Priestia megaterium: one gene and its partner. The main gene of each other region encodes a partner of the protein of the gene in region 2 in a complex. Links are inferred from orthologs where the notes say so. Each region holds a gene or a part of one and is shown on either strand. Other genes may lie near its edges. The genes, in order: tig and rpsG.

Region 1 (9,116 bases), 4.3 Mb from region 2 along the record:
TCAGATGAGAAATGAATTAATTCATCATTTGGATCTAAATCCAGCGTTTCTCTCACTACTTTTAAGTGCTTCTGCCATTTTCCTTTAGGAATTTTATCGGCTTTCGTCGCAATAACCATAACGGGAAGGTCATGGTGCTTCAAAAACTCATACATCATAACGTCATCCTTTGAAGGAGCATGGCGTAGATCAACAATCATTAACACAGCTTTAAGCTGCTCACGATTTGTTAAATACGTTTCAATCATTTTCCCCCATGCTTCACGCTCTTTTTTAGACACTTTTGCAAATCCGTAGCCAGGTACGTCTACAAAGTGAAGGATTTCATTAATTAAAAAGAAGTTAAGCGTTTGAGTTTTTCCAGGCTTAGACGACGTACGCGCTAAGCTTTTGCGATTGAGCATCTTATTAATAAAAGATGATTTTCCTACATTTGAACGGCCTGCTAACGCAAATTCTGGCAGGTTTTCTTTAGGATATTGTTCAGGGCGTACGGCACTGATAACAATATCGGCTTGAGTTACTTTCATTTTACCTCTCCTACTAGCGCATGTTCCAATACTTGGTCCACATGTGACACAAGAACGATGTCTAATTCCTCTTGTACACTGTCAGGGATATCTTCAATATCACGTTCATTATCGTGAGGGATTAATATTTTAGTTAATCCGGCACGGTGTGCACTAAGTGACTTTTCTTTTAAACCACCGATTGGTAATACGCGACCTCTTAGTGTAATTTCTCCTGTCATTCCTACTTCTCTACGCACTGGTTTACCCGTTAGTGCTGATACTAGAGCAGTGGCAATGGTAATTCCTGCAGAAGGTCCATCCTTTGGTACAGCTCCTTCTGGAACATGGATATGAATATCATGTTTTTCATAAAACTTCTCATCAATTCCTAGTTTCTCTGCATTTGAACGCACATAGCTAAATGCCGCCTGAGCTGATTCTTTCATCACGTCTCCAAGCTTTCCGGTTAGCACTAGTCTTCCTTTACCAGGGGATAAGCTTACTTCAATGGCCAGCGTGTCTCCTCCTACAGTTGTGTAAGCAAGACCTGTAGCAACGCCAACTTGATCTTCCGTCTCAGCCTGTCCGTAGCGGAACCTAGGCTTACCAAGGAATTCTTCAAGCGTTTTGGCCGTCACCACCACGCGCTTTTTCTCACCAGAGACTACGATACGAGCTGCTTTTCGACAAATGGAAGCAATTTCGCGTTCAAGGTTACGAACACCAGCTTCTCTCGTATATAAACGTATGATTGCTGTTAAGGCGTCATCGCGAATCTGCAAATTGCCCTTTTGCAATCCGTGATTTTCTAGCTGGCGCAGCAATAGGTGACGCTTCGCGATTTCAAGCTTTTCCAGCTCCGTGTAACCAGCAATTTGAATAATTTCCATTCGATCGCGCAGCGGCCCCGGAATCGTAGCTAAGTTATTAGCTGTAGCCACGAACATCACTTTTGATAAATCATACGTTTCTTCTATATAGTGATCGCTGAAATTATGATTTTGTTCAGGATCCAATACTTCTAACAAAGCAGAAGACGGGTCTCCTCGGAAATCATTTGACATTTTATCGATTTCATCAAGCAGAAATACAGGGTTAATCGTTCCTGCTTTTTTCATTCCTTGAATAATGCGTCCAGGCATAGCTCCCACGTACGTGCGACGATGACCGCGGATTTCTGACTCATCTCTCACACCGCCTAGAGATACTCGTACAAAATGACGATCTAGAGACGTAGCAATTGAGCGGGCTAGGGATGTTTTCCCTACGCCAGGAGGTCCTGCTAAACATAAAATAGGGCCTTTAAGAGATTTTGTCAACTGCTGCACGGCTAGATATTCTAATACGCGTTCCTTCACTTTTTCAAGGCCATAGTGCTCATCGTTCAGCACTTGTTCAGCATTATGAATATTGAGCGTATCTTCCGTTTCGTTTGTCCAAGGTAGCGCAATCAACCACTCGATATAATTTCGAATGACTGAGCTTTCAGCGGAGGTAGCAGGAATTTTTTCATAGCGATCCAATTCTTTAAACGCCACTTGTTTGACATGGTCCGTCATCCCACTTGCTTCAATTTTTTCGCGAAGCGTTGCTACTTCTCCTGTCTTTCCTTCTTTGTCTCCAAGCTCTTTTTGAATCGCCTTCATTTGCTCACGAAGATAATACTCTTTCTGAGTGCGTTCCATTGATTTCTTTACACGCTGTCCAATTTTTTTCTCCAGCTGCAAAACTTCTTGCTCGTCTTGAATATGAGAAATGATCGTATTTAATCTTTCTTTCACATCAGTTGTTTCTAAAATTTCTTGTTTAAGCTGAATTTTTATTGGTAAATGAGAGGCTACAATATCTGCTAATCTTCCTGGTTCTTCAATGTCACTTACGGTTGAAAGAGTTTCAACGGACACCTTTTTGGAAAGTTTTATGTATTGTTCGAAATAGTCTAAAAGCGTGCGCATCAGCGCTTTATCTTCTACATCAACCTGATGTTCTTCATTTTGCTTTTCCACGTGTACAACAAAATATTCTTCGCTGTCTTCAAATTCTGTAACGGTTACGCGATTTAGTCCTTCTACTAAGACGCGCATCGTTCCATTCGGCAGCTTTAGCATTTGTTTAATTTTTGCCAACGTACCGGTTCTATATAAATCCTCTTTTGTTGGTTCATCGATACCCATATCTTTTTGTGATACTAAACAAACTAAGTGATCATCCATCATTGCTTTTTCTAATGCTTGCACAGATTTGTCTCGCCCAACATCTAAATGAAGCACCATTGTCGGATAGACGATCAAACCTCGTAAAGGCAGTAGCGGCATTGTCAATTTTTCTTTTTCTGCCATGCAATGAACACCTCCAATGCTCGTCAATTAAAGTATGTAAAGTGTGAATTCTTTTAACAATTTTATCTCATTTGTATACACATTGTCTAACAATAGTAATTACTAATTGTATCATGAGAAAGAATTAAAAGGCAAAATATATCTTTTTAAGCTCTTTTCATAAAAAAACGCCTTTTTCGTTGGCTGTGTATAAAGGTTTTATACGCGAAAAAGGCGATGAATATTCATCTGACCATTAATTTTTAATTATCATGATAGAATTAGCTAGATTCTCTATTTGGAATAGCTGGATCTACCGACAAATGTGCAACATGCTCATGTACAGACAATAGTGCTTGTTCAAACACCTCTGTTAAATGATGGACAGGAATAATATCGATACCTTTTACCTTTTCTACCATTGCATTCATATTTTCTTTTGGCACAATCACCGTCTGAACGCCTGCTTGTTTTGCTGCCTTGATTTTTGGAATTACGCCGCCAATTGGCTTTACGTTGCCGTGCAGACCAATTTCTCCTGTCATTGCTACCGTGTGTTTGATTGGGACTTCATAAATTGCTGAGTAGATCCCTGTTGCCATAGCAATACCAGCAGAAGGTCCATCGATTGGCACACCTCCCGGAAAATTCACGTGGATATCATACTCATCGGCTGGCACATCCATTGAGCGAAGAACCGTTATGACATTTTCAATTGAGCTTTTAGCCATACTTTTACGACGAATAGACTTCCCTTGAGTCCCTATACTTTCCTCTTCAACGATACCCGTAATAATAATGTTCCCTTTCTCTTTTGCAGGAATCGCTTTGACCTCAATTTCTAAAAGTGCTCCAGAGTTGGGCCCGTACACGGCTAATCCATTAATAAGCCCCACTTTTTCCTCATCTGCAATTTTCGGATCGTGTCTTGGAGATAGTTGACTAGAATGAACAATCCATTCAATATCTTCATTTTTAATGTCCGTTCGTTCCTCTGATATCGCTAGTCCAGCCGCAATTTGCATCATATTAACCGTTTCACGTCCATTGCGTGCATATGTAGAAAACAGAGATAAACCTTCTTCTGATATATCCATTCTGACTTTATTTGCTGCTTTTTTTGCAACTGTAATAATTTCGTCGCGATCAAGCTCACGGAAAAATACCTCTACGCATCTGGAACGAATGGCAGGCGGAATTTCATTAGGCGTTCTAGTCGTCGCACCAATCAAGCGAAAGTCGGCTGGTAAACCATTTTGAAAAATATCGTGAATATGTGTTGGAATTTGTGTATTTTCTTCGCTGTAATAGGCGCTTTCCATAAACACTTTTCGATCTTCTAGAACCTTTAACAGCTTATTCATCTGAATAGGATGGAGTTCTCCAATTTCATCAATAAATAAAATTCCCCCGTGTGCATCTGTAACTGCTCCTTGTTTTGGCTGCGGAATTCCAGCTTGGCCCATAGCGCCTGCGCCTTGGTAAATGGGGTCATGCACTGATCCAATTAAAGGATCTGCAATGCCTCGCTCATCAAAACGCGCCGTAGTTGCATCTAACTCTACAAATACAGCTGCTTGTTTAAAAGGTGATTTTTTATTTTTCTTTGCTTCTTCTAACACTAAACGTGCTGCTGCTGTTTTTCCTACTCCAGGCGGCCCGTATACAATAACGTGCTGTGGATTAGGACCGCAAAGGGCAGCCTTTAGTGACCGAATTCCATCTTCTTGTCCGACAATATCGGAGAAGCTAGACGGCCTCACACGTTCGGCAAGCGGCTCAGTTAAAGAGATGGCTCTCATCTTCTGCAGTTGCTCCATTTCTTTCTTTGAATCCCGGTCAATTGAGACTTTTTGCGTACGCTGATTGCGTAATAAATTCCAAAAATATAAGCCAATGATGATACCAAAAAAGAGTTGGACCATTAAGGCAATATTCGTCCAGTTCATAGATAAACCTCCTGCGCAGTTTAGTAAGATAATTATCAGTTATTATCTCCCTGCAGCAGTAGGAATAAACAAGATTCTAGTAAAAAGTAAAATTTAGTTGTCCTTCATCAACAGAAAAAAGCCGGGTACTCAAATTGAGTACCCGGCTTTTTTTATGCTGATGTTTTGCTGCCTTCTTGAATAGTAGATCCGTCTTCTAATACGAACTTAGGAGCCGCTTGATCACGAACTGTTTCACCTGTGATAATACATTTTGTAATATCATCACGTGAAGGAAGATCAAACATTACATCTAACATAATACCTTCAATGATTGAACGTAGACCACGAGCACCTGTTTTACGCTCGATTGCTTTTTTAGAAATTTCTACTAAAGCCTCGTCTTCGAACTCAAGTTCAACGTCATCAAGTTCAAGCATTTTTTGATATTGTTTCACTAGTGCATTTTTCGGTTTTGTTAAAATCTCAACTAGCGCTTCTTCATCAAGAGGCACTAAGCTAGCAGTAACCGGTAAACGACCAATAAACTCTGGAATTAAACCAAATTTTAATAAATCTTCCGGTAATACTTTTGCTAGTAACTCTTTTTCTGTAAAGTCTTGTTGTTTTGTTTCTGAACCGAAACCAATTACTTTTTTACCTAGACGGCGCTTAATAATAGGTTCGATTCCGTCAAACGCACCACCGCAAATAAATAAGATATTTGTTGTATCAATTTGAATAAATTCTTGATGAGGGTGTTTGCGTCCACCTTGAGGAGGAACACTTGCTACAGTACCTTCTAAGATTTTAAGAAGAGCCTGCTGCACACCTTCACCTGATACATCACGTGTAATAGATGGGTTTTCAGACTTACGCGCTACTTTATCAATTTCATCGATGTAGATGATACCTTTTTCAGCTTTCTCCACATCGTAATCAGCTGATTGAATTAATTTTAATAAGATGTTTTCAACATCTTCTCCTACATAACCCGCTTCTGTTAGAGATGTTGCATCTGCAATCGCAAACGGTACGTTTAAAATACGAGCCAATGTTTGAGCTAGTAAAGTTTTACCGCTTCCTGTAGGTCCAATTAATGCAATATTACTTTTTGATAACTCAACGTCATCAATTTTACTGTTTGAATTGATTCGTTTGTAATGGTTGTATACTGCAACAGATAACGATTTTTTCGCATCCTCTTGACCAATTACATACTCATCTAAAATGTCACGAATTTCTTTTGGTTTTGGTACATCTTTAAATTCTACTTCTTCTTCTGTACCTAACTCTTCTTCTACGATTTCCGTGCAAAGTTCAATACATTCATCGCATATGTAAACACCTGGACCCGCAACTAACTTGCGTACTTGTTCTTGTGTTTTACCACAAAATGAGCATTTTAACTGCCCTTTTTCATCGTTAAATTTAAACATAATTTTCACCCCTTGTAGTATTTACTAAAGTGCTCGAAGCTGATTTCTATCCGCGCTATAGCCCAACAACATGAACAACTCATCTATTTGTAGGTAAATGCCCCTCTTTATCACATAGTAAAAGCGCTATGAAAAGATTTGTATTGCATTTTACCATACATTTTCTTGAATAGATACTAAAACGTTTTATGTATATGTTGTTGATGAGCATAACAGAATGAAGATCTGCTATTATATAGTGTCCTCTTATTGGGCCTATTTCATAACCACGGATTTCAAACAATGGGTTAAAGCTGCTTCTACGGTGTTGGTTATGATATAAAAAAACTATTGAAGTTTATAAAACAAGGCACGATCAAGTCGCGCCTTGTTTCTTACTTACTATTATGCAACAGCTTTGCTGTTTTCTACAAGAAATTCAACTGCTTTACGTACTTTCATGTCTTCTTTAATGCTATCAAGACTGCCAAGCACTTTCTTAATTTCTTCGACAGGCATGTTGTACATTCCTGCCATGTTTTCTAATTCTTTTTCTACTTCTTCTTCGCTTACTTCAAGATTTTCAGCTTTTGAAATAGCTTCTAGCGTTAAGTTGATTTTCACACGCTTTTCAGCATCCGGACGCATTTGGTCGCGAAGAGCTTTTTCATCTTGACCTGAGAATTGGAAGTAAAGTTCAAGGTTAAGACCTTGCATTTGTAAACGTTGTTCAAACTCTTGCATCATACGATCCATTTCAGTGTTGAACATTGCTTCTGGAATTTCTACTTCAGCATTTTCAGCAGCTTTTTCTACTAAAGTGTCGCGAAGAGCTGATTCTGCTTGGTTTTCTTTATCGCTTTGTAATTTTTCTTTTGTTTTTGCTTTTAACGCTTCTAAAGTTTCTACTTCTTCATCTACGTCTTTTGCAAACTCATCGTCTAAAGCTGGAAGCTCTTTAGATTTGATTTCGTGTAATTTCACTTTGAATTTAGCAGCTTTACCAGCTAGCTCTTCAGCGTGATACTCTTCAGGGAATGTTACTTCCACTTCTTTTTCAGCGCCTACTTCAAGACCAACTAGTTGCTCTTCAAAGCCAGGGATGAATGTGTTAGAACCGATTTCTAAAGAATAGTTTTCGCCTTTTCCGCCTTCAAATGCTTCGCCATCAACGAAACCTTCAAAGTCGATTACAGCTGTATCGCCTTCAGCTACTGTTCCTTCTTCTTTAACAACTAGTTCAGCGTGACGCTCTTGAAGTGTTTTTAATTCAGCTTCAACGTCTTCATCTGTTACAGTTGTATCTACTTTTTCTACTTCTAAGTTTTTGTATTCGCCTAATTTAACTTCAGGCTTAACAGTTACTTTAGCAGTGAAAACTAGAGGTTGTCCTTTTTCGATTGTTTCAACATCGATTTCTGGACGATCAACCGGCTCGATACCAGCTTCAACAATTGCATTGCTGTAAGCTTCAGGTAATAAGATGTCTAGTGCATCTTGGTATAAAGATTCTACGCCAAAACGTTTTTCGAAAAGTGGACGAGGCATTTTACCTTTACGGAACCCTGGTACGTTTACTTGTTTTACAACTTTTGTGAATGCTTTATCTAAGGCTTTATCAAACTCAGCAGCTTCAACTTCTACTGTTAAAACGCCTTGATTTCCTTCTTGTTTTTCCCATTTTGCAGACATGAATGTTTCCCTCCAAAATCATTTTAAGTAGTGATTTCTAAATTAGATAATGCAGATAGCCTATCAGTTCAAACCTCAATCATTATCTATTTAACTCCCTACTACTTTAAAGTAAGTAGGAATGTAATGTAAAGATGAAATTCTACTATACGTATTTAAGTGCATTTTACAACCATTATATTATAACATACAACAATGACGTTTCAACTAAACACCACATTTTATATAAAAGAAATTTCTTCAATTTCTTTTAGCTCTTTAATTGCCTTTCGTAATTCAGCTGCGGAGAAACTTCCGTCTTCCTCTGCTACAGCTGCATCTGACTCTTCTCCTTGCATCATCAGACTAACAGCATACACCGCTTCTGTCCAAAGTTTTACATTATCACCCGGTAAAAACGGAAATGTTATAAATAAATGACGCTGCCATATTTCAACGGCAACCTGCAGCAATGTAGGATTTTCATGCTCCAGCTTTTCCGTCAGCTGCGCTTCTACTTGCTCGGCAAACAAATACGGTGTTGTTCGTTGAAGCTGAAGCGCATTTACTTTTTTCGTCTCTCCAAACTTACTAATCATAAAATCAATGTCTACTTCTTCTTCCATGACTGTTTTTAAAGCGACTGTTTTTACGATAGGGTGAATAGCTTCAGATGAAAATAGCTGTTCCAGAAAGAAGCGCTGCTTTTCAATTCTCTTTGTTTTTAATGAATGAACCCATTCAAGCTGATCTTGAATATTGTCTAGAACTGTGAATGATTTAAACTGCTCTATCTGTTCTTCTTCTGTTTGTTCTTCTATGACTTGTTCTTGATTCATTCTATTTTTGCAGAACTCCAATAGCTGATAAAGCTGTTCAGCATGTTCAGAAGGGAGTTTGTGTTCTTGAATAACTGTTTGTAGAGTGACATATCCTTCATGATAATGACCAAGCTGAATTAACACCATGAGGTACATTTGCAAATTATGATAATAATCGCCAATATCTTCTTTCAGCATTTGCTCACATAATTCCTTAGCTATGCCTGCATCACCGAGCTCCACGTGACAAATAACAAGGCCAAGCAAAATTTCATGATGCTTATTATCAAGTTCGTAGGCCTGCTCAAATAAAGGAAGTGCTTCTTGAAATTGCTTGTGCTGCATATGTTCTGTAGCTTTTTCAACCAACCGTTCTTTTAATAGAGGAAAAGCTACAATTTTGTTTTGTTGTTCATTCGACATGTTTTCTCCCCACTTCGCGGTCCAT
Region 2 (14,679 bases):
TGTTTGAAACATTAGATCACCTCAACTGTACCGCCAGCAGCTTCGATAGCTTCTTTAGCAGTTGAAGAGAATTTAGCAGCTTTAACAGTTAGCTTAGAGTTTAATGTACCGTTTCCTAGTACTTTAACGCCAGCTTTTGCTTTGCTTACTAAACCAGTTTCGATTAATAATTCTGGTGTTACTTCAGTTCCATCTTCAAAACGGTTAAGAGCTTCTAAATTAACGATCGCGTATTCTTTGCGATTGATATTAGTGAACCCACGTTTTGGAAGACGACGGAATAAAGGAGTTTGACCACCTTCGAAGCCAGGTCTTACGCCACCGCCAGAGCGAGCGTTTTGCCCTTTGTGACCTTTACCTGAAGTCTTTCCGTTACCTGAACCAGTACCACGACCTACACGGTTACGTACTTTACGTGAACCTTCAGCTGGTTTCAATTCATGAAGTTTCATTCCGGAGCACCTCCTTAGAGTGACAATTTATACTTATTGCTCTTTTACTGTAACAAGGTGAGCTACTTTGTTAATCATTCCGCGAATTGCAGGATTATCGTCTTGAACGACAGTTTGATTTAACTTACGTAGGCCAAGTGTACGAACAGTTACACGTTGATCTTCTGGACGACCAATTACGCTACGAGTAAGGGTAATTGCTAGTTTGTTTGCCATTCCATATCCCTCCCTTATCCTAACAGTTCTTCTACAGTCTTGCCACGTAGTTTTGCAACATCTTCAGCACGTTTTAGGTTAGCTAAACCGTTAAGAGTTGCACGTACCATGTTGATTGGAGTGTTTGAACCTAAAGATTTAGATAGAATATCACTTACTCCACCCAATTCTAGTACCGCACGAACTGGGCCACCAGCGATAACTCCTGTACCTTCAGAAGCAGGTTTTAAGAAAATTTGACCTGCACCAAATTGTCCAAGGATTTCGTGTGGAATAGTTGTACCAACCATAGGTACAGTAATTAAGTTTTTCTTCGCATCTTCAATTGCTTTACGGATTGCATCTGGTACCTCTTGTGCTTTACCAGTACCGAATCCAACGTGACCGTTTTTGTCACCAACTACAACTAATGCAGCGAAGCGGAAACGACGTCCACCTTTCACAACTTTAGCTACGCGGTTAACGGTAACAACACGTTCTTCAAGCTCTAATTTATTTGGATCAATACGACGCATGATTTTCCCTCCTTTTACAATTAGAATTGTAATCCAGCTTCACGAGCAGCGTCAGCTAATGCTTTAACACGGCCATGATATAAATAACCGCCACGGTCGAATACTACTTCGTTTACACCTTTTTCTACTGCGCGTTTAGCGACTAATTCGCCAACTTTGATAGCAGCTTCAGTGTTACCAGTGCTTTCTAAAGTCAGGTCTTTATCTAACGTTGAAGCACTTGCGATTGTTACTGAATTTAAATCGTCGATAACTTGTGCGTAAATATGTTGATTAGAACGGAACACGTTTAAACGCGGACGAGTTGCAGTTCCAGATAACTTCGCACGAACACGAGCATGTCTTTTTTTACGAACTTTGTTTTTATCAAGCTTCGTGATCATTTCGGGCACTCCTTTCTTTTACCTAACCGGCATTACTTCTTAGCAGTTTTACCTTCTTTACGACGTACATATTCGCCTTCGTAACGAATACCTTTACCTTTGTAAGGCTCTGGTGGACGAACGTCACGAATATTTGCAGCTAATGCACCTACGCGTTCTTTATCAATACCTTTAATAACGATCTTAGTTTGAGAAGGAACTTCGATTTCAATTCCTGTTTCAGGAGTAATCTCAACTGGGTGAGAGTATCCAACGCTCAATACTAATTTGCTACCAGATTTTTGTGCACGGTAACCTACACCGACTAATTCTAAACCACGTTCGAATCCTTTAGTAACACCTTCAACCATGTTACCTAAAAGGCTACGAGTAGTTCCATGAAGAGCGCGGTGCTCTTTATTGTCACTAGGACGATTAACAACTAATACGTTGTCTTCAACTTTAATTTCGATTTCAGGGTGGAATGTACGAGTTAATTCACCCTTTGGTCCTTTTACAGTTACAGTGTTGCTCTCGTTCGTAACTGTAACACCTGCTGGAAGTTCTAAAGGCTTTTTACCAACACGTGACATAGTTACACCTCCATTCACATTTAAAACTTATTACCAAACGTACGCTAATACTTCTCCACCAGTTTGCTTTTGACGAGCTTCTTTGTCAGTTAAAACACCTTGAGAAGTAGAAACGATTGCGATACCTAAACCGTTAAGTACACGTGGTACTTCGTTAGTTTTTGCATAAACACGTAGACCAGGTTTACTGATACGTTTTAAGCCTGTAATTACACGTTCGTTATTTGAACCGTATTTTAAGAAGATACGGATAATACCTTGTTTGTTGTCTTCGATGTATTCTACATCACGTACGAAACCCTCACGCTTAAGGATTTCTGCAATTTGCTTCTTAATGTTAGAAGCAGGAACTTCAATTTTCTCATGACGAACCATGTTCGCATTGCGGATACGAGTTAGTAAATCTGCAATAGGATCAGTCATTACCATATTAATTTACCTCCTTCCCAAACTTGGGTTTTACCAACTAGCTTTTTTAACACCAGGAATTTGACCTTTATAAGCAAGCTCACGGAAACAAATACGGCAAAGCTTGAATTTACGTAGTACTGAGTGTGGACGTCCACAACGTTCGCAACGTGTATACTCTTGTACTTGGAATTTTTGCTGGCGTTTTTGCTTCGCAATCATTGATTTTTTAGCCACATTTTCGCCTCCTCTGCTTAACGTTGGCAGTTATTACTTCTGGAATGGCATACCGAACTGAGTTAAAAGCTCACGAGCTTCTTCATCAGTGTTTGCTGTTGTAACAATAACGATATCCATACCACGAACTTTAGTTACTTTATCATAATCGATCTCTGGGAAGATCAATTGTTCTTTAACACCTAACGTGTAGTTTCCACGACCATCAAATGCTTTTTTAGATACACCACGGAAATCGCGCACACGTGGAAGTGATACTGATACTAATTTATCGAAGAATTCGTACATACGCTCGCCGCGTAAAGTAACTTTCGCACCGATTGGCATACCTTCACGAAGACGGAAACCAGCGATAGATTTTTTCGCACGAGTTACAACAGGTTTTTGACCAGTGATTTCAGCTAGTTCTTCAACAGCGTTATCTAAAGCTTTTGAGTTAGAAACAGCATCACCGATACCCATGTTGATTACGATCTTGTCGATTTTTGGCACTTGCATTACAGATTCATAATTAAACTTGCTAACTAGAGCAGGAGTAATCTCTTTTGTAAATTTCTCTTTAAGACGGTTCATGTGAACTAAACCTCCCTTCACATTTCATTAATTATTTATCTAAAGTTTCACCAGATTTTTTTGCTACACGTACCTTTTTGCCATCGATAACTTGGTACCCAACACGAGTTGGCTCACCAGATTTAGGATCCAACGGCATTACGTTTGATACGTGGATAGGTGCCTCTTGGCTAACGATTCCACCTTGTGGATTTACTTGAGAAGGTTTAGAGTGTTTTTTCACAACGTTCACGCCTTCAACAAGTACACGGTCTTTCTTTGGGAAAGCTGCAAGTACTTCACCTTGCTTACCTTTGTCTTTACCAGAGATAACCACTACTTTGTCGCCCTTTTTAACATGCATCCTATTCGCACCTCCTTAAAAGGCATTTTGTATTTGTTCTATATATCAATTAGATAACTTCTGGAGCCAATGATACGATCTTCATGAAGTTGTTATCACGTAATTCACGAGCAACTGGTCCGAAGATACGAGTACCACGTGGTCCTTTGTCGTCACGGATGATTACGCAAGCATTTTCGTCGAAACGGATGTAAGAACCGTCAGTACGGCGAACACCACTTTTTGTACGTACAACAACAGCTTTAACAACGTCACCTTTTTTAACAACGCCTCCTGGTGTTGCTTGTTTCACCGTACAAACGATAACATCACCAATGTTTGCTGTCTTACGACCTGAACCACCAAGTACTTTAATAGTAAGTACCTCACGTGCACCAGAGTTGTCTGCAACTTTTAAACGAGATTCTTGTTGAATCATGTACGAAACCTCCCTTCGGATGAATCATTCTTATCCGATCTATCTTAACTATTAGATGATAACAGCTTTTTCTACAACTTCTACTAGACGGAAACGTTTAGTAGCTGATAACGGACGAGTTTCCATGATCTTCACGATATCGCCTAGTTGAGCTGTATTGTTTTCATCGTGAGCTTTGAATTTCTTTGAGTATTTTACACGCTTGCCATAAAGCGAATGCTTTTTGTAAGTTTCAACAAGAACAGTAACAGTCTTATCCATTTTGTCAGAAACTACGCGGCCAGTGTAAACTTTACGTTGGTTGCGTTCACTCATTCTGAAAGCCTCCTCTCAGACTTAATTATTTATTAGCAGCAATCTCTCTTTCACGAACTACAGTTTTCATACGAGCGATCGATTTGCGCACTTCGCGAATACGAGTAGTATTCTCTAATTGTCCAGTCGCTAATTGGAAACGAAGGTTAAACAACTCTTCTTTTAAAGCCTTAACTTTTTGTTCAATTTCAGCAGTGGTAAGGTCACGAATTTCATTAGCTTTCATTAGAATCACCACCAATTTCTTCACGTTTTACAAACTTACATTTTACAGGTAGCTTGTGTGCAGCTAAACGTAAAGCTTCACGTGCAACCTCTTCAGATACACCTGAAATTTCAAACATTACTTTTCCAGGTTTAACAACTGCTACCCAACCTTCAGGAGCACCTTTACCAGAACCCATTCGGACTTCTAGAGGCTTAGCAGTATAAGGTTTAGAAGGGAAAATTTTAATCCATACTTTACCGCCACGTTTCATGTAACGAGTCATTGCGATACGAGCAGCTTCGATTTGACGGTTTGTAATCCAAGAAGCTTCAGTAGCTTGTAAACCGAATTCACCGAAATGTACTTCCGTACCACCTTTAGCGCGTCCACGCATTTTTCCGCGATGTTCGCGACGATATTTAACGCGTTTTGGTAATAACATAATTATTTTCCTCCTTCCTCAGTTTTCTTTTTAGTAGGAAGAACCTCTCCACGATAGATCCATACTTTCACACCAAGTTTACCATAAGTAGTATCTGCTTCAGCGTGAGCATAGTCAATATCAGCGCGAAGTGTATGAAGTGGAACTGTACCTTCACTGTAATATTCAGAACGAGCAATATCAGCTCCGCCTAAACGACCAGATACCATTGTTTTGATACCTTGTGCGCCAGCACGCATACTACGTTGGATAGCTTGCTTTTGAGCACGACGGAATGATACACGGTTCTCAAGTTGGCGAGCGATGTTTTCAGCTACTAGTTTAGCATCTAAATCTGCTCGTTTAATTTCAAGGATGTTAATGTGTACACGCTTGCCTGTTAATTGGTTAAGAGCTTTACGAAGTGATTCTACTTCAGTACCACCTTTACCAATTACCATACCAGGTTTTGCAGTGTGGATCGTTACGTTTAAGCGGTTAGCAGCGCGTTCGATTTCAACTTTAGAAACAGCTGCATCGTTTAAACGTTTAGCGATATATTCACGTACTTTTAAGTCTTCATGTAATAAGTCAGCGTAGTCTTTGCCAGCGAACCATCTTGATTCCCAATCACGGATGACACCGACGCGAAGACCGACCGGATTTACCTTTTGACCCATGAATTATCCCTCCTTCTTTTCTGATACCACGATTGTGATGTGGCTTGTGCGCTTGTTAATTTGGCTTGCACGTCCCATAGCGCGTGGACGGAAACGTTTTAAAGTTGGACCTTCGTTAACAAAAGCGTCAGTAATAACTAAATTGTTAGCGTCCATTTCATAATTGTGTTCTGCATTGGCAATAGCAGATTTTAATACTTTCTCAACGACTGGAGAAGCAGCCTTTGGCGTGTGAAGTAGCACTGCTAGCGCTTCACCCACTTGCTTACCTCGAATTAAATCTACAACTAAACGAACTTTACGAGGAGCAATACGTACTGTTCTCGCGACAGCTTTAGCTTGCATTTAAAAGCCTCCTCTCATATTAGCGTCTTGTTTTCTTATCATCACTTGCGTGACCTTTGTAAGTACGAGATGGTGCGAATTCACCAAGTTTGTGACCTACCATGTCTTCAGTAACATAAACTGGTACATGTTTACGACCGTCATATACAGCAATTGTATGACCAATGAACTGAGGGAAGATAGTTGAACGACGAGACCAAGTTTTTACTACTTGCTTGCTGTCAGTTTCGTTTAACTTCTCAATTTTGTTGATTAAATGGTCATCTACAAAAGGTCCTTTCTTTAAGCTGCGACCCATAAATGAACCTCCCTTCGTGATTGTCCTACGGTTCGTTTGAACCGTAGCTCAATCCCGTTATTTTTTACGACGACGAACGATAAATTTATCGGATTTGTTTTTCTTCTTACGAGTTTTGTAACCAAGTGTTGGTTTACCCCATGGACTCATTGGAGACTTACGTCCGATTGGAGAACGTCCTTCACCACCACCGTGTGGGTGATCGTTAGGGTTCATTACAGAACCACGTACAGTTGGACGAATACCTAACCAACGAGAACGACCGGCTTTACCGATGTTGATTAACTCGTGTTGTTCGTTACCAACTTGACCTACAGTTGCACGACAAGTTGCAAGGATCATGCGTACTTCACCAGAAGTTAAACGTACTAATACGTATTTACCTTCTTTACCAAGTACTTGAGCAGATGTACCTGCAGAACGAACTAATTGTCCACCTTTACCAGGTTTCAATTCGATGTTGTGTACTACTGTACCAACAGGGATGTTAGCTAAAGGAAGCGCGTTACCTACTTTAATGTCAGCTTCAGGACCTGACATAACTTCTAAACCTACTTTTAGGTTTTTAGGAGCAAGGATGTAACGTTTTTCACCATCAGCATAATGAATTAATGCGATGTTAGCTGAACGGTTTGGATCATATTCGATTGTAGCAACGCGTCCAGGTATTCCATCTTTATCGCGTTTAAAATCGATGATACGGTATTGACGCTTGTGCCCACCACCTTGGTGACGAACAGTCAATTTACCTTGGTTGTTACGACCACCTTTTCTCTTGACAGGTGCAAGTAACGATTTTTCTGGTTTGTCAGTAGTAATTTCAGCGAAATCAGAAACTGACATACCACGACGACCATTTGAGGTTGGTTTATACTTTTTAATCGCCATCTCAATTTCCCTCCTTCTCTAGTAATCTTAAGCTTCGAAGAATTCGATTTCGTTGCTCTCTTGAGTTAGTGTTACTACCGCTTTACGACGACGGTTAGTAAGACCACTGTAGCGACCTACACGCTTGAATTTACCTTTGTAGTTCATGATGTTTACTTTTTCAACTTTTACGTCAAAGATTTTTTCGATAGCATCTTTAACCTCAGTTTTATTAGCTTTTACATCAACATCAAACGTATATTTTTTCTCAGCCATTAAGTCTGTTGAACGTTCTGTAATTACGGGGCGCTTAATAATATCACGAGGATCTTTCATTATGCAAGCACCTCCTCTACTTTTTCAACTGCGTCTTTAGTGATTACAAGCTTATCATGGTTCATAACGTCTAATACGCTTAAACCATTAGCTGCAACAACTGTTACACCAGGAATATTACGTGCTGAAAGTGCAACATTTTCGTTAAGATCAGCAGTTACTACTAATGCTTTGCGTTCTACTGTTAGGTTTTTAAGAACTGCTACCATTTCTTTTGTTTTTGGAGCGTCAAAAGAAAGAGCTTCAAGAACAACGATGCTGTTATCTTGAGCTTTAGTTGATAATGCAGACTTAATTGCTAAACGACGAACTTTTTTAGGTAATTTGTAGCTATAGCTTCTTGGAACTGGACCAAATACTACGCCACCACCACGCCATTGTGGAGAACGGATAGATCCTTGACGAGCACGACCAGTACCTTTTTGACGCCATGGCTTACGGCCACCGCCTCTTACTTCAGAACGATTTTTAACTTTAGAAGTACCTTGACGTTGAGATGCGCGTTGCATTACGATCGCGTCGAAAAGTACTTTGTTGTTTGGTTCGATACCGAAAACGGCATCTTGAAGTTCGATCTCTCCAACGTTTTCACCGTTTTGGTTAAACAATGCTACTTTTGGCATTGGTTATTCCTCCTTTCTCGAAGAATTATTATTTAGATTTAACTGCAGATTTAACAGTAACTAGAGATTTTCTAGCTCCTGGCACGTTACCTTTTACTAATAAAAGATTGCGTTCTGCGTCAACTTTAACGATTGATAAGTTTTGCACAGTGATGCGCTCTCCACCCATGCGTCCTGGTAATAATTTACCTTTAAATACGCGGTTTGGAGCTACAGGACCCATTGAACCTGGGCGACGGTGGTAGCGAGAACCATGAGACATAGGTCCGCGAGATTGTCCGTGGCGTTTAATAGCACCTTGGAAACCTTTACCTTTTGAGATTCCTGTTACATCAATTACATCGCCTTCTGCGAAAATATCAACCTTGACTTCTTGACCAACTTCATATGCTGAAGCGTCCACACCGCGTAACTCACGGATGAAGCGCTTAGGAGCAGTATTAGCTTTAGTAGCATGTCCTTTTGCAGGTTTGTTAGATAGTTTTTCACGGATATCTTCGAAACCTAATTGGATTGCTTCGTAACCGTCTGTCTCAGCGTTTTTAACTTGAAGAACTACGTTAGCAGAAGCTTCAATTACTGTTACTGGGATCAAGTCACCATTTTCAGCAAATACTTGAGTCATACCGATCTTTCTTCCTAAGATTCCTTTGGCCATTAGTCACACCTCCTAAGTATCTTTTCATTCTTTATTTTAAATTAAAGTTTAATTTCGATATCTACACCAGATGGTAAGTCTAAACGCATTAATGAATCAACAGTTTGTGGTGTTGGATTCACGATATCAATTAAGCGTTTATGCGTGCGCATTTCGAACTGCTCACGAGAATCTTTATATTTGTGTACTGCACGTAGAATTGTATAAATTGATTTTTCAGTCGGTAATGGAATCGGACCAGATACAGCCGCACCAGAACGTTTTGCAGTTTCTACGATTTTCTCAGCAGATTGATCAAGAATTCTGTGATCATATGCTTTTAAACGAATGCGAATTTTTTCTTTTGCCATTATTTTCCCTCCTTTTTCGCCTATTTTACAATAGACATTCTCCGCGGAAATTTCCCCACACTCGCCATGGCAAAGCGGCCGGGTGTGTCGGCAACCTTCCGCATCATCGCAGTCAAAGACCAACATTTTTATTATACTAAAAATGGGTTCATATTGCAACAATAAAGTTAAAAAACTTTTTTATGTGTCGCACACTTTTTTCATTATATATAAAAGGAGATCATTTTGCAAGTGTAATAGTAAAAACTATCTTTACCTTTTATCACCAAATAAAAAAGGAGTAGGTTACCCTACTCCCTTTACTGAAACGAGAAATTACTCGCTGATTTTAGCTACAACGCCAGCGCCTACTGTACGTCCACCTTCACGGATTGAGAATTTAGTACCTTCTTCAATCGCGATTGGAGCGATAAGTTCAACAGTCATTTCGATGTTGTCGCCAGGCATTACCATTTCTACGCCTTCAGGTAAGTTACAAATACCAGTTACATCAGTTGTACGGAAGTAGAACTGTGGACGGTAGTTTGTGAAGAATGGAGTGTGACGTCCACCTTCGTCTTTAGAAAGAACGTATACTTCAGCAGTAAATTTAGTGTGTGGAGTGATTGAGCCTGGTTTAGCTAATACTTGTCCACGTTGGATTTCTTCACGTGCTACACCACGAAGTAAAGCACCGATGTTGTCGCCAGCTTCAGCATAGTCAAGAAGCTTACGGAACATTTCTACACCTGTTACAGTAGTAGATTTTGGCTCTTCAGTTAAACCGATGATGTCGATAACGTCACCAACTTTAACTTGTCCACGCTCTACACGACCTGTAGCAACTGTACCACGACCAGTGATTGAGAATACGTCCTCAACTGGCATCATGAATGGTTTTTCAGTGTCACGTTCTGGAGTTGGGATGTACTCATCAACAGCGTCCATAAGCTCGATGATTTTAGCTTCCCAATCAGCTTCGCCTTCAAGAGCTTTAAGAGCAGAACCTTTGATTACTGGTACATCGTCACCAGGGAAGTCGTATTCAGAAAGAAGGTCACGTACTTCCATTTCTACTAATTCAAGTAGCTCTTCGTCGTCTACCATGTCACATTTGTTTAAGAATACAACTAGGTAAGGTACACCTACTTGACGAGAAAGAAGGATGTGCTCACGAGTTTGTGGCATTGGACCATCAGCAGCAGATACTACTAAGATACCGCCATCCATTTGAGCAGCACCAGTGATCATGTTTTTAACATAGTCAGCATGTCCTGGGCAGTCAACGTGTGCATAGTGACGAGTGTCAGTTTCATACTCAACGTGTGCAGTTGAGATTGTGATTCCACGCTCGCGCTCTTCTGGAGCAGCGTCGATCATGTCGTAAGCCATTGCTGCACCTTTACCACTTTTCTTAGCAAGAACAGTAGTGATAGCAGCTGTTAAAGTTGTTTTACCATGGTCAACGTGACCAATTGTACCGATATTGGCATGTGTTTTTGAACGGTCGAATTTTTCCTTAGCCATTCGAAAATCCTCCTTAAAATTCATGTAGTTTATGTTTTATGAGGCCGTGAAAGGGAATGAGCTCCACTTTCACAGCGTACATAAGTAGTTATACTTCAATAAAGAGTGAAAATCAATTATTCACCTTTATTTTTTTTAATAATTTCTTCTGAAATTGATTTAGGAACTTCTTCGTAGTGATCGAAGTGCATAGAATATGTTCCGCGACCTTGAGTGTTTGAACGTAATGCAGTTGCATAACCAAACATTTCAGAAAGTGGAACGAATGCACGTACAACTTGAGCGTTACCGCGTGCTTCCATACCTTCTACACGTCCACGACGAGACGTAACGTCACCCATGATATCTCCTAAGTATTCGTCAGGGATAACAACTTCAACCTTCATCATTGGTTCAAGGATAGCTGGGTTACATTTTGATACTGCGTTTTTAAGAGCCATAGAAGCGGCAATTTTAAACGCCATCTCACTTGAGTCAACGTCATGGTAAGATCCATCAACTAAAGCAGCTTTGATATCGATTAATGGATAACCAGCAAGAACACCGTTTTGTAATGCATCTTCAAGACCAGCTTGAACTGCAGGGATGTATTCACGTGGAACTACACCACCAACGATTTTGTTCTCAAATTCAAAGCCTTTTCCTTCTTCGTTAGGTTCGAACTCAATCCAAACGTGACCGAATTGTCCACGACCACCAGATTGACGAGCGAATTTACCTTCAACTTTCGCACCAGCGCGGAAAGTTTCACGGTAAGCTACTTGAGGAGCACCAACGTTTGCTTCTACTTTGAATTCGCGACGCATACGGTCAACGATGATATCAAGGTGAAGCTCACCCATACCAGAGATGATGATTTGACCAGTCTCTGTATTAGTTTCCGCACGGAAAGTTGGATCTTCTTCTTGTAACTTTTGAAGAGCTGTCGTCATTTTATCTTGGTCAGCTTTTGATTTTGGCTCAACAGATAAAGAGATAACTGGCTCTGGGAATTCCATAGACTCAAGAATTACAAGACTCTTTTCGTCACATAGAGTATCACCAGTAGAAGTATCTTTTAATCCTACAGCTGCCGCGATATCTCCAGCGTATACTTCAGAAATCTCTTCACGAGAGTTAGCATGCATTTGTAGGATACGACCTACACGCTCACGCTTACCTTTTGTAGAGTTTTTGATGTATGAACCAGAGCTTAGTACACCAGAGTACACACGGAAGAACGTTAATTTACCAACATAAGGGTCCGTCATAACTTTGAACGCTAATGCTGAGAAAGGAGCGTTATCGCTAGACTCACGCGTAACTTCTTCTTCTGTGTCAGGTACGATACCTTGGATTGCTGGTACATCAACTGGAGATGGTAGGTAATCAATTACCGCATCTAGCATTAATTGTACACCTTTGTTTTTGAATGCTGAACCACAGATAACTGGGTAGAATTCAACGTCACAAGTACCTTTACGGATACCAGCTTTTAGTTCTTCAACTGTAAGCTCGCCTTCGTCTAAGTACTTCATCATTAATTCTTCGTCAAGTTCTGCAACAGCTTCTACTAGGCTTGCACGGTATTCTTCAGCTTGCTCTTTGTATTCCTCAGGAATTTCACGAGATTCTGAACGAGTACCTAAGTCATCTTCGTAGAAGTATGCTTTCATTTCCACAAGGTCAATGATTGCTTCGAAGTCATCTTCAGCACCGATTGGCAACTGAATTGGGTGAGCATTTGCACCTAAACGATCGTGGATCGTTTTTACAGAGTACAAGAAGTCAGCACCAATTTTGTCCATTTTGTTAACGAATACGACACGGGGAACACCGTACGTAGTCGCTTGACGCCATACTGTTTCTGTTTGAGGCTCAACACCAGATTGAGCATCAAGAACTGCCACAGCGCCATCAAGTACACGTAATGAACGCTCAACTTCAACAGTGAAGTCTACGTGTCCAGGAGTATCGATGATGTTAACGCGGTGACCTTTCCAAGAAGCAGTTGTCGCAGCAGACGTGATAGTGATACCACGTTCTTGCTCTTGCTCCATCCAGTCCATTTGTGAAGCTCCTTCATGAGTTTCACCAATTTTATGGATACGGCCAGTATAATAAAGAACACGCTCAGTTGTTGTTGTTTTACCAGCATCAATGTGAGCCATGATCCCAATATTACGAGTGTTTTCTAAGGAGAACTCTCTTGCCATCTTAGGTATTTCTCCTTCCATATTATAATTTGTTTTTTTAAAAGTTTCGTTAAAAGATTACCAACGGTAATGAGCAAATGCTTTATTAGCTTCTGCCATTTTGTGAGTATCTTCACGTTTCTTAACTGCAGCACCAGTGTTGTTAGCTGCGTCAAGGATTTCGTTAGCTAAACGCTCTTCCATCGTTTTTTCTCCACGAAGACGAGCATAGTTTACTAACCAACGAAGACCTAAAGTAGTACGACGCTCTGGACGTACTTCTACAGGAACTTGGTAGTTAGAACCCCCTACACGGCGTGCTCTAACTTCTAGTACAGGCATGATGTTTTTAAGAGCTTGGTCGAATACTTCCATAGCTTCTTTACCACTGCGCTCTTGTACTAAATCGAATGCTCTATAAAGAATAGCTTGTGACTTACCGCGCTTTCCATCAAGCATCATTTTGTTGATTAAGCGAGATACAAGCTTAGAATTGTAAATCGGATCTGGTAATACGTCTCTTTTTGCAACAGGTCCCTTACGTGGCATTCTACTTCCTCCTTTCACTTTTAAAAGTTTATCTATTAATTGTTAAGCTATTATTTTTTAGCTGCTTTTGGTCGCTTAGTACCATATTTAGAACGACCTTGCATACGGCCATCCACACCAGCAGTATCAAGTGCACCACGTACGATATGGTAACGTACCCCTGGTAAATCTTTTACACGTCCACCGCGGATAAGTACCACGCTGTGTTCTTGTAAGTTGTGACCAATACCTGGGATATAAGCTGTTACCTCGATACCGTTTGTTAAACGTACACGAGCATATTTACGAAGAGCCGAGTTCGGTTTCTTCGGTGTCATAGTACCCACACGTGTACATACACCACGTTTTTGTGGAGAAGATTGGTTAGTTTGAGCTTTCTTGAAGCTGTTGTAACCTCTGTTTAAAGCAGGTGAGTCAGATTTTTTACCTTTACTCACACGACCATTACGGATTAATTGGTTAATAGTAGGCATTTAATTTTTCCTCCTTTCGCCTTTTGTAAGACCACACATCCAGGTGGTTCATTTTTTAGCAAAAAACAAAGTCTTTGAAACTAAAAGTTCAAAAACGTGTTAACTAATAATTGCAACAGTTGCAGCGTTAACTTCTATCCTACAAGCTTGACCAAGCTTTCGCATAGAAGGGACATACGTATACGGAACGTTTTCTTGCTGTGCCGTTTTTGCCACAATGGATGTGACATAAAAATCAGCGTCTTCAGCAATGATGACTTCCTTTACTGTACCTTTTTTTAATGCTTTCACCGTCTGCTTTGTTCCTACAATAATATGATCAGCCTGTAATACTTTTTCATAAGACATTATCATATCCTCCAAAGTAACAGGTAGTTTATAGGAGCACCTTTGATATAGTATCATTCCCTAGAATGGATGTCAACTAACGTTTCGTAGTTTTTTTTAAAAACATCCATTCTAGAGTAATGATTTTATAATTAGTCGATTGTTACCGTTTCTTCAGCTTGGTTTTTGATCGGTTCAGCATTACGATATCTCGTCATACCTGTACCAGCCGGAACTAGCTTACCAATGATAACATTCTCTTTAAGTCCAAGCAACTCATCACGTTTTCCTTTGATTGCAGCATCCGTAAGAACACGCGTTGTTTCTTGGAATGACGCAGCAGATAAGAAGGAATCAGTTTCAAGAGATGCTTTTGTAATACCAAGTAATACAGGACGGCCTGTCGCTGGACGATTGCCTTCAAGTAATACT

Evidence for each region.
Region 1: the proteins of rpsG (region 2) and tig are in contact, whole or in part, in a crystal structure (PDB 3GTY), measured with the Thermotoga maritima proteins. The link is inferred for Priestia megaterium from one-to-one orthologs. Residues at the interface, in WP_004081843.1 of Thermotoga maritima: Lys34, Lys52, Lys55, Glu59, Arg62, Gln63, Glu66, Asn67, Lys69, Val71, Arg95, Ala109, Lys110, Lys111, Gly112, Arg113, Pro114, Glu117, Glu121, Ile124, Ala125, Tyr127, Asn128, Asn129, Thr130, Gly131, Lys135, Asp139, Arg142, Met143; in WP_004081061.1 of Thermotoga maritima: Glu122, Val124, Val129, Leu130, Tyr133, Glu188, Gly259, Ile262, Tyr263, Glu266, Ser270, Glu273, Gln274, Glu277, Arg308, Gln311, Ile312, Ser315, Tyr316, Glu325, Arg329, Arg336, Leu363, Phe366, Trp367, Arg373, Leu377, Arg381, Leu384, Glu387.

What each region holds. Positions count from the first base shown.
Region 1 is NZ_CP023317.1:4,437,194-4,446,309, forward strand. The notes cover bases 5,726-8,655. They hold tig (trigger factor), read right to left. Parts: upstream 7,869-8,655; coding sequence 6,582-7,868; downstream 5,726-6,581. Other genes in these bases: clpX (ATP-dependent protease ATP-binding subunit ClpX), read right to left, coding at 5,726-6,197; CEQ83_RS22775 (tetratricopeptide repeat protein), read right to left, coding at 8,090-8,655. Outside these bases: yihA (ribosome biogenesis GTP-binding protein YihA/YsxC), read right to left, coding at 1-530; lon (endopeptidase La), read right to left, coding at 527-2,851; ATP-dependent protease LonB, read right to left, coding at 3,112-4,779; more of clpX, read right to left, coding at 4,932-5,725; more of CEQ83_RS22775, read right to left, coding at 8,656-9,091. UniProt on the Bacillus subtilis protein: Involved in protein export. Acts as a chaperone by maintaining the newly synthesized protein in an open conformation. Functions as a peptidyl-prolyl cis-trans isomerase.
Region 2 is NZ_CP023317.1:111,922-126,600, reverse strand. What follows is about bases 11,713-14,679. They hold rpsG (30S ribosomal protein S7), read right to left. Parts: upstream 13,448-14,679; coding sequence 12,977-13,447; downstream 11,713-12,976. Other genes in these bases: rpoC (DNA-directed RNA polymerase subunit beta'), read right to left, coding at 14,400-14,679; CEQ83_RS00560 (50S ribosomal protein L7ae-like protein), read right to left, coding at 14,020-14,268; rpsL (30S ribosomal protein S12), read right to left, coding at 13,498-13,920; fusA (elongation factor G), read right to left, coding at 11,713-12,919. Outside these bases: preprotein translocase subunit SecY, read right to left, coding at 1-12; rplO (50S ribosomal protein L15), read right to left, coding at 12-452; rpmD (50S ribosomal protein L30), read right to left, coding at 486-668; rpsE (30S ribosomal protein S5), read right to left, coding at 683-1,183; rplR (50S ribosomal protein L18), read right to left, coding at 1,204-1,566; rplF (50S ribosomal protein L6), read right to left, coding at 1,599-2,138; rpsH (30S ribosomal protein S8), read right to left, coding at 2,169-2,567; CEQ83_RS00655 (type Z 30S ribosomal protein S14), read right to left, coding at 2,598-2,783; rplE (50S ribosomal protein L5), read right to left, coding at 2,817-3,356; rplX (50S ribosomal protein L24), read right to left, coding at 3,388-3,699; rplN (50S ribosomal protein L14), read right to left, coding at 3,749-4,117; rpsQ (30S ribosomal protein S17), read right to left, coding at 4,169-4,432; rpmC (50S ribosomal protein L29), read right to left, coding at 4,458-4,658; rplP (50S ribosomal protein L16), read right to left, coding at 4,648-5,082; rpsC (30S ribosomal protein S3), read right to left, coding at 5,085-5,741; rplV (50S ribosomal protein L22), read right to left, coding at 5,745-6,086; and 9 more genes.